One region of the Streptomyces sp. NPDC018019 genome, then DNA from elsewhere that is predicted to be linked to it. Evidence: riboswitches for the same ligand, from Rfam matches in the RefSeq annotation. Region 1 holds a riboswitch; each other region holds the start of a gene.

Region 1 (3,201 bases):
TGCTCACGGCCGGGTCCGGAGCGCCGGCGCGCAGGCTGTACGCCCCGCGCGACCGCTCGACGTGCGCCGCCATCAGGGCGCGCGCCCGCTCCGCGTCACCGCGGCTCACCGCGTCCAGCACCGCCCCGTGCTCCTCCCAGGACCGCTCGTCGCGGGCCGGGGCCTCGACCGCGTACATCCAGTCGATCTTGCGCCGGAGCTGGGTGAGGAGCGCCGCCAGACTGGCACTGCCGGACGCCTGGGCGAGCGTCTCGTGGAACCAGCCGTCCAGTTGGCGCAGCTCGGCCCGCCGCCCCTGCCGGGCGCGCTCCCGGCCCAGCCGGACGATGCCGCGCAGCACCTTCAGGTGCGCGGCGGTGCGGCGGGCGGCGGCGCGGGCGGCGCCCAGCGGCTCCAGCAGGCCGCGGATGTCCAGGAGGTCGGCCGCCTCCCGCTCGGTGGGCGCGGCCACGCAGGCGCCCGCGTGGTGCCGGATGGTGACGAAACCCTCGGACTGGAGCGTGCGCAGCGCCTCGCGCACGGGGACGCGGGAGACCCCGTACCGGCCGGCCAGCAGTTCCTCGATCAGCCGGCTGCCCGGCGGGAGGACGCCGGACACGATGTCGTCGCGGATCGCCGTGCACACCGCATGCGCGGAAATGTGGCCTCGCATCTGCCGTGCCTCCGCCGTAATCCCCGGGAAACGTCCGCAATTGCCGCCGGGCGGCGGCATTCGACGTGACTCTATTCGACAGGAACGGGATTTCCGACGGCTCTGGCGCATTCATGGATATTTTTTGGCCAGCACTGCCGGGCGCATACGCATACGCCGGTGCCCCGGCCGCGGGGGCCGGGGCACCGGGTGGGGACGGGGATGCGCGTCAGACGTTGACGCCGTGCGAGCGCAGGTAGGCGACCGGGTCGATGTCGGAGCCGTACTCGGCGGAGGTGCGGGCCTCGAAGTGCAGGTGCGGCCCGGTGGTGTTGCCGGTGTTGCCCGACAGGGCGATCTGCTGGCCCGGGGTGACGGTCTGGCCCACCGAGACGCTGATGGACGACAGGTGGCCGTACTGGGTGTAGGTGCCGTCGTTCATCTTGATGACGACGTTGTTCCCGTACGCGCCGCCCCAGCCGGCCTCGACGACGGTGCCCGAGCCCACGGCGTGCACGGTGGTCCCGGAGGCCGCGTGGAAGTCGACGCCGGTGTGGCTGCCGGAGGACCACAGGCCGCTGGACGCCTTGTAGCTCGTGGAGACGTAGGAGCCGTCGACGGGGGCGACGTACGTCATGAGGCGCTTGCGCTCGGCCTCCCGGGCGGCGCGCTCCTCGGCCTCCCGCTTCTTCTTCGCCTCCGCGTCGGCCTTGCGCTTGGCCTCCTCGGCCTGCTGACGCGCCTCGGCCTCGGCCCTGGCCTGCGCGGCGGCGGCATCGGCGGCCTCCTGCTGCGCGTCGGCCTGCGCCTCGACCTGCTCGGCCAGCTCGTCGCCGAGGACGACGGCCTGGTGGAGGCCGGTGTCGTGGGTGCTCGCGTCGTCCGTGTTGCCGGCCGCCAGCGCCGGGGAGGCGACGGAGGCGATGACGCCGGACGCGGCGAGCGTGGCTATGCCGGCGAGGTTGCGGGTCGTCCGCGCGCTGCGGCTCGGACCACGGTGCTTCCCGGTGCCACGGGTGAACGCCATGGGGTGGCTGTGTCCTTTCCTTCCCTCTCGCCTACCGGGTTAGCTGACGGGTTCGGAGCAGGAAGGTCTCCTACGGGCCCCTCCGGGAAGGCGCCCGATTCACCCCAGGGGACGTGGGTCCCCGGCTCCCCTGGCTCGCGCCGTACGGGGACTCGGCGATGACTGTCCGTGCCGCGGTTGCGGCGGTGATCCCGCGGACAGCCGGATCGACGCTAAACGGGGCCACTTTCGATCGGCAAACAGAACCCCGGTTTTGTGCCGTACGCCACACAGGCATCAGGCAACCATCCCCATCAATTGGGACATAAAGAAGATCCAGCGGCACTGGCGCACCACTGGATCCTCTTCGTGACGTCCCATCACCCCGGCGGGTCATGGTCCGTCCGCCGCGGACGGCCCGGCCCGCCCGGTGACGGGCCGTCGGCCGCCGGGGCCGTACCCGTGACGTGCCGTCAGCCCTTGACCACCGTCACCTCGCCGATGCCGAGCGCCTTGACGGGCTCCTCGATCTCGGCGGCGTCGCCCACCAGGACGGTCACCAGCCGGTCCACCGGGAAGGCGCTGACGGCCGCCGCGGTGGCCTCGACCGTGCCGGTCTGCGCGAGCCGCACGTACAGCTGCGCCTGGTAGTCGTCCGGGAGCTGCTGCTCGACCTGGTCGGCGAGGGTGCCCGCGACGGCCGCCGCGGTCTCGTACTTCAGGGGCGCGACGCCGACCAGGTTCTGCACGGCCACGTCCCGCTCGGCGTCCGTCAGGCCCTCCGCGGCGAGGGTGCGCAGCACCTGCCACAGGTCGGCCAGGGCCGGGCCGGTGGAGGCGGTGTCCACCGAGCCGCTGATGGCGAGCATCGCGGCGCCGTCGCCGTCGGCCGAGGAGCGCAGCACCTGCCCGAAGGCGCGCACCCCGTAGGTGTAGCCCTTCTCCTCGCGCAGCACCCGGTCCAGGCGGGAGGTGAGGGTGCCGCCCAGGCAGTACGTGCCGAGCACCTGGGCGGGCCAGGCGCGGTCGTGCCGGTCCGGGCCGATGCGGCCGATGAGCAGCTGGGTCTGTACGGCGCCGGGGCGGTCGACGATCACCACCCGGCCGGTGTCGTCGGCGGTGATCGGGCTGGCCTTCACCGGTTCGGCGGGCGACCCCGTCCAGGCGCCGAGGGTCTCCGCGAGGGCCGTGTCCAGATCGACGCCGGTGAAGTCGCCGACGATGACGGCGGTGGCCGTGGCGGGGCGCACATGGGCCTCGTAGAAGGCGCGGACGGCCGCCGCGTCGATCCGCGAGACGGTCTCCTCGGTGCCCTGGCGCGGCCGGGACATCCGGGAGTCGGCCGGGAACAGCTCCTTGGACAGGGCCATCGCGGCGCGGCGCGCCGGGTTGGCGAGCTCGTGCGGGATCTCGTCGAGGCGGTTGCGCACCAGGCGCTCGACCTCGCCGTCCGGGAAGGCCGGGGCGCGCAGGGCGTCGGCGAGCAGCCCGAGCGCCTTGTCCAGGCGGGAGGCCGGGACCTCCAGGGAGACGCGGACGCCGGGGTGGTCGGCGTGCGCGTCCA
Region 2 (3,201 bases), on a different contig from region 1:
CGCAGCAGATAGCCGTCGCCGAGTCGATCCTCGCCGCGCGCGGGCCCGACACCTGGCCGAGCTGCGCGGTGAACGCGGGCCTCAAGCAGGGCGGCAGCAAGGCGGACGTGGACCCGGGCAGCACCCCGACGCCGCAGCCGTCCGCACCGTCCTCTTCCACCCCTTCCCCGCCGTCCTCTCCTTCCACTCCCACCACGCCGCCCTCCTCCGGGTCCGGCGAGTCGTCCCGGACCCCCGAGCCGGGCGGCCCGCGCACCCCGGAGCCGAAGCCGTCGCCGAGCGGTCCGGCCGGCACCGGGGACCCGTCCCGCACGCCGGACCCGTCCGGCACGCCGGCCCCGTCCGGTACGGGCCGTACGGGCGACCCGTCGCACCCGGCCACCCCGGACGGCGGCACCGCCACGGATCCGACCGCGCCCCCGTCCCAGGGCCAGGGCAAGCACCGCGGCCAGCCCCGTGAGGAGGGGCCCGGCGCGGGCAGCGGCGGCACGGACGGCGCGGGGCGGTCCGGCGGCACGGAGCACCCCTCGCGGGGCGGCGACGCGCACCGTACGGACCCGGCGTCGCCGGGCGACTACACCGTGCGGCCGGGTGACAACCTGTCAGCCATCGCCGAGGACCGTGGGGTCTCCGGAGGCTGGCCGGCGCTCTACGAGGCCAACAAACGTGTCATCGGGGGCGATCCGGACCTCATCCACCCCGGCCAGCGCCTCGATCTGGATGCCGATCAGGGTACTTCGTAGGTAATTGCCCGCTTTGGTGAAAGTGAGACATGGATCTCGTTCGGGAGCCCGCCGCCCGACCCGTCCGTTGTTTCCAAACCTGCGGCGACCTGCGGAAATGTGATGATCCTGTGATGTCTGGGGGCCAACTGGCCTCAGATGTAGGGGTTTGAACCGGCGGGGCGTTCCTGTTTACCGTCTTCATCGCTCGCCAAAGCGGGCCCTTCAACCACACGCCGAATCCTGCCGGTGGTCGGAGGTCACACGTCGCGACAGCGCCGAAGGCAGGAGCGGGGGACCCAAGGTAGGTGCCGGCCCCGCCCGCGGAAGCGGGACAGCCGGCTTGGGGTGAAGCCGCGTGGAAGCACACGCGGCCGGGCCACTCACAGCCCGAACCCGACAGCTCACCTCGTAGGCGTCGGTGAGGAAACGAACCATGCTGAACACCAAGGGCAAGCACCGTCGTCCGTCCAAGGCCGTCCGCGTCGCCACCCTGGCCGGTGTCGCCGGCGCCGCTGTGGCCGTCCCGCTGATGGGCGCCACCTCTGCCTCCGCCGCGGGCAACAACTGGGACGCCGTCGCCCAGTGCGAGTCCGGCGGCAACTGGTCGATCAACACCGGCAACGGCTACTACGGTGGCCTGCAGTTCACCAACTCCAGCTGGGCCGCCGCCGGCGGCACCAAGTACGCCCCGCGTGCCGACAAGGCCACCAAGGCCCAGCAGATCGCGGTGGCCGAGCGTCTGCTCGCCATCCAGGGCCCGGGCGCCTGGACCTGCGCCGGCGGCCACCTCGGCAAGGGCAACGCGAACGCCCAGGCCGACGGCGGCTCGTCGCAGGGCAGCTCGCACAAGTCCTACAAGAAGTCGCACCGCTCCTACTCCGCCCCGCAGAGCACCTCGCGGTCCGAGGCCCGCAAGCAGGGCGAGGAGCTGGCCCGCAAGACCCCGGCCCCGTCCCACAAGGCGGCGCCGAAGTCGAACCCCAAGGGCAACTACACCGTCAAGTCCGGTGACACCCTCGCCAAGATCGCCGCTTCCCACGGCACCAACTGGAAGTCGGTCTACGAGAACAACAAGTCCGTCATCGGCGGCAACCCCAACCTGATCTTCCCGGGCCAGAAGCTGGCCGTCTGAGCCGGCCCAAGCCCTGACGGACTCCGGGTGGCCGGGCCGGTCCGTGCGTACGGCGGTACGCACGGGCCCGGCACGCCCCCGGGGCCCGCTCGTACCGGGAACCCGCTCTTCCCGTGAGACCGCCCCGCCACGGCGCCTGTCCCCCGCACGCGCCGCGGCGGGGCTTCTCCATTTGCCCCGCGGCCCCCGTTCCCCCGCGAGCCGTCCCGGCCGCGTGCCGGCCCCGCCCGGCCCGCACCTGCCCACGCGCCGGTTTCCCCGTTCAGCGAACAATGTGCCCGTACGTCACGTGAACAGCGGCTTTGCGGGTGTTTTCGTCCCACGGACCGGGCTGGCGGCGAGCGGAACCCCGGGAGGCCGTTAGGCTCGTGCTGCAGAACTCCAGACACCCATGAAGGAGACAACGTGCCGTCCATCGACGTCGTCGTAGCTCGCGAGATCCTCGACTCGCGAGGCAATCCCACGGTCGAGGTCGAGGTCGGCCTCGACGACGGCAGCACCGGCCGTGCCGCCGTTCCGTCCGGCGCCTCGACCGGCGCCTTCGAGGCCATCGAGCTGCGGGACGGGGACCCGAACCGCTACCAGGGCAAGGGCGTGGAGAAGGCCGTCCTCGCGGTCATCGAGCAGATCGGCCCGGAGCTGGTCGGCTACGACGCCACCGAGCAGCGCCTGATCGACCAGGCCATGTTCGACCTGGACGCCACGGACAACAAGGGCTCGCTCGGCGCCAACGCCATCCTCGGCGTCTCCCTGGCCGTCGCGCACGCCGCCTCCGAGGCCAGCGACCTGCCGCTGTTCCGCTACCTGGGCGGCCCGAACGCCCACGTGCTGCCGGTCCCGATGATGAACATCCTGAACGGCGGCTCGCACGCCGACTCGAACGTGGACATCCAGGAGTTCATGATCGCCCCGATCGGCGCGGAGTCCTTCTCCGAGGCGCTGCGCTGGGGCGCCGAGGTCTACCACACCCTCAAGAAGGTGCTGAAGGGCAAGGGCCTGGCCACCGGCCTGGGCGACGAGGGCGGCTTCGCCCCGAACCTGGGCTCCAACCGCGAGGCCCTGGACCTGATCCTGGAGGCCATCAAGGAGGCCGGCTACACCCCCGGCCAGGACATCGCGCTCGCGCTCGACGTCGCCGCCTCCGAGTTCTACAAGGACGGCGTCTACGAGTTCGAGGGCCAGCAGCGCACGGCCGAGCAGATGACCTCGTACTACGAGGAGCTCGTCGACGCCTACCCGCTGGTCTCCATCGAGGACCCGCTGTTCGAGGACGACTGGGCCGGCTGGAACGTCATCACCGAGCGTCTGGGCACCAAGGTGCAGCTGGTCGGCGACGACCTGTTC
Region 3 (3,201 bases), on a different contig from region 1:
GAAGGGGTGCGAACCGGCCGTATCTATAGGGGGGTTGTCTATAGGGAGGTCCATACGGCCGATCTTAGAGCGGTCCGTGGTGCGGGCTGAGAGCCCGCTGTCCGGGCCGTTCTCCTGGGGCGCCGTCCTCCTGGAGCGTTGCCCTCCTGGGTCCGGCGGCGGCCCGTAACAGGGGGAGCGGGCCGCCGCCGTTCCTCTCGGCGGAGACGGCCGACGACCGCCGGGGCGGAATCCGGCGGAGGTGGGGTGTCGGCCGCCTGATGAAGGACGCTAAACCTCCGCCCCCCGGAAAGGTGACTGGTTGACGGGTATTGCTCGTTTTCGTCCCGCCGGTGGGTGTGCCTGTCCGTTGCCGTACGCCTTGGAGGCGTGCCGGGAGCGGGCTCCGACCGGAGTGGGAGAGGCGGACCTGAGTGCGAAGCCGTGGTAAGCGAGGGCTACGATCCACCACTATGGACGTAGTAACCAAGGTCTTCGTGGGCCTGCACATCATCGGCATCGCGTCGCTGCTCGGCGGTTTCCTGACCCAGCTGAAGCCGATGAGCGCGGGCACCGCGCGCTTCGTGCCGGCCATGCTGCACGGCGCGCTGACGATGCTGGTGACCGGCGTCGCCCTGGTCGGCCTCAACCAGGCCCAGGACCACTCGCTCGACAACGTCAAGCTCGGCGTCAAGCTCGCCCTGCTGGTCGTGATCCTGGGCCTGGTCTACGTGAAGCGCGACGAGGAGAAGGTGGAGAAGCCCTTCTTCCTGGCGGTGGGGCTGCTGACGGTGGTCAACATCTTCATCGCGCTGCTGTGGACGTGAGCGGCGGAGCCTGAGAGGACAGGCCGCGGGGCACCGGCCCCGCGGCCTTCGTCCTGTGCGGGGCGGGTGCTCCCGCTCATGCGGACCCGGTGCTTCCGCTCATCCGCGCCGGGCGCTCCCGCTCAAGCCGGCCGCACGCTCCCGTAGATCGGCATGTAGTAGATCGACTCGACCCGGACACTGGCGCCCGGCTTCGGGGCGTGGATCATCTTGCCGTCGCCGATGTACATGCCGACGTGGCTGATGTCGTTGTAGAAGAACACCAGGTCACCGGGTTTCAGGTCCTTGGTCGCCACGCGGTCGCCGGCCTTGACCTGGTCCCAGGTCGTCCGGGGCAGCGAGACGCCCGCCGCCTTCCAGGCCGCCTGGGTCAGACCGGAGCAGTCGTACGAGTTCGGGCCGGTCGCGCCCCAGACGTACGGCTTGCCCATCTGGGCGCGGGCGAACGCGAGCGCCTTGGCGGCCTTGGTCGCGTACGAACCGTCGTCGGCCGTCCCGCCGCCGGAGGAGCCGCCGTCCGGTGATCCGGAGCCGGTGCCCTGGCCCGGCTTGTCGTGCTGCTGGCGGTCCGCCCGCTCCTTGCGTTCCTTCTCGGCCTGCTTGCGGGCCAGTTCCTCGGCCTTGCGCCGGGCCTCGGCCTCCTTCTTGCGCTCCAGCTCCGCCAGCCGCGCCTTCTCCTGGGCGGTCAGCCGGGACAGCAGCTGCCGGGCCTCGGCCAGCTTGTCCTGGACGTCCTTCTTGGACTCCTTCAGGGACGCCTGGGTCTCGGTGAGCCGCTCCAGGCTCCGGGCCGCCTCGGTCCGCTGCCGTACGGCCTTGGCCTGCTGCTCCTGGTAGTCGGTGACGGCCTGCTTCTGCGCGCCGGTCAGCCGGTCCATCAGGTGGCTCCGGTCGACGAACTGCTGCGGGTTCCGGGCCAGCAGGAGCTGCGCGGTCGGGTTCATGCCGCCGCTGCGGTACTGGGCCGACGCGTAGGTGCCCAGCTGGCGCCGGGCGTCGTTCATCTTCTGGGTGCGCCGGGCGGTGTCGTCCAGGAGGCGGTCGACGGTGCTGCGCTGCTCGTCGGCCTGCTCCTTGGCGGCGTTGTACTTCTGGGTCGCCACCTCGGCCTGCCGGTAGAGGTCGTCGACCTTCTGCTTGACCTCTTCGATCGTCTGCTTCGGCTGCCGTGGCGCGGCCTCGGCCGTCTGCGAGAGCAGGGTGACCGAGGCGAGGGCGGCGGTGGTGAGCCCGGCGGCCGTACGGCGGCTTCCGGGCGAGGCGAGTATGCGGGTGCGCGGCTTGCGGTGCGACGCCAAGGCCGGCGCCTCCTTCCGTGGACCGCCTACCGGGTTAGCTGTCAGGTTCGGGCGTACGGAAGGCTGCCCTACGGTCCGTACGGCGCGGCAGAGGTCCTGGGAGCGCTCCGGGCGGTGGTCCGAGGCGCCTCTCGCCGTGTGCCGTACCGGACCGATTCACCTCGGTGGTACGTGTGGGTCCCCGGCTCCGGATGCCTCGCGGCAGCGCCGGACTCGGCGGGGGCGGCCCGTGCGGACGCTGTCGACCGCGGGGACGGCGGGCTGCCCGAGCGAGCACGGTAGCCAACCCATGTGGCTCCTGTGAAGGCTGATGTTCGATATGCCCGAAACCTTTTCGTGATCTGATCGCATCCGGGGCGTGTCCTGGCCCGCGCCTGTCCGCCCGGGACCGGATGGTGTCGTACGCGCCCTGTGACGCACGACACCCGTCGGAGGCGTGCGAGGTCACACGGCCGGTTTTCCCGGTACGGGCCGGGCTGTCAGTGGGGCGGCCTAGACTCGGTGGGCGATGAGCAGCCTCTTTGACGACAGCTTCCTGGCGGACCTCGAACCCACCGGCGAGGGGCCCCCGCCGCCTCCCGAGGACGAGGACGGTCCGGCACAGGAGGAGATCCCGGCCGACCTGTTCGGCGGGCGCTTCGACGTGCCCGGCGGCATCCCGCACGCCGTGGGCCCGGGCCGGGACCCGTACTACCGCGACGGCGCCGCCCGCCCCGCGGTGGATCCGGCCGCCCTCCTGGAGGGGCTGAACGACCAGCAGAAGGCCGCCGTGGTGCACACCGGCGGCCCGCTGCTCATCGTCGCAGGCGCCGGCTCCGGCAAGACCCGCGTCCTGACGCACCGCATCGCGCACCTGCTCGGCGCGCGCCGGGTGCATCCGGGCGAGATCCTCGCGATCACCTTCACCAACAAGGCCGCGGGCGAGATGAAGGAGCGCGTCGAGGAGCTGGTCGGCCCCCGGGCGAACGCGATGTGGGTCTCCACCTTCCACAGCGCGTGCGTGCGCATCCTGCGCCGCGAGTCCAAGAAGCTGGGCTTCACGTCGTCCTTCTCGATCTACGACGCGGCCGACTCCAAGCGCCTGATGGCCCTGGTCT

The links. A riboswitch is a leader RNA that binds a small molecule or an ion and turns the genes downstream of it on or off. The one in region 1 is predicted to bind cyclic di-AMP.
Region 2: linked by a shared signal. The riboswitch ahead of ACH4FX_RS02585 (transglycosylase family protein) and the one ahead of ACH4FX_RS21200 (M23 family metallopeptidase) in region 1 are both predicted to bind cyclic di-AMP.
Region 3: linked by a shared signal. The riboswitch ahead of ACH4FX_RS18140 (NlpC/P60 family protein) and the one ahead of ACH4FX_RS21200 (M23 family metallopeptidase) in region 1 are both predicted to bind cyclic di-AMP.

The regions. Positions count from the first base shown of each region.
Region 1 is NZ_JBIRGD010000012.1:156,716-159,916, forward strand. It holds gene ACH4FX_RS21195 (GntR family transcriptional regulator) at 1-652, opposite strand, end outside; gene ACH4FX_RS21200 (M23 family metallopeptidase) at 861-1,658, opposite strand; cyclic di-AMP (ydaO/yuaA leader) riboswitch at 1,672-1,826, opposite strand; gene ACH4FX_RS21205 (M16 family metallopeptidase) at 2,111-3,201, opposite strand, start outside.
Region 2 is NZ_JBIRGD010000001.1:558,014-561,214, forward strand. It holds gene ACH4FX_RS02580 (transglycosylase family protein) at 1-743, shown strand, start outside; cyclic di-AMP (ydaO/yuaA leader) riboswitch at 947-1,155, shown strand; gene ACH4FX_RS02585 (transglycosylase family protein) at 1,159-1,857, shown strand; gene eno (phosphopyruvate hydratase) at 2,263-3,201, shown strand, end outside.
Region 3 is NZ_JBIRGD010000010.1:1,583-4,783, forward strand. It holds gene ACH4FX_RS18130 (GNAT family N-acetyltransferase) at 1-54, opposite strand, end outside; gene ACH4FX_RS18135 (hypothetical protein) at 453-806, shown strand; gene ACH4FX_RS18140 (NlpC/P60 family protein) at 929-2,104, opposite strand; cyclic di-AMP (ydaO/yuaA leader) riboswitch at 2,112-2,333, opposite strand; gene pcrA (DNA helicase PcrA) at 2,613-3,201, shown strand, end outside.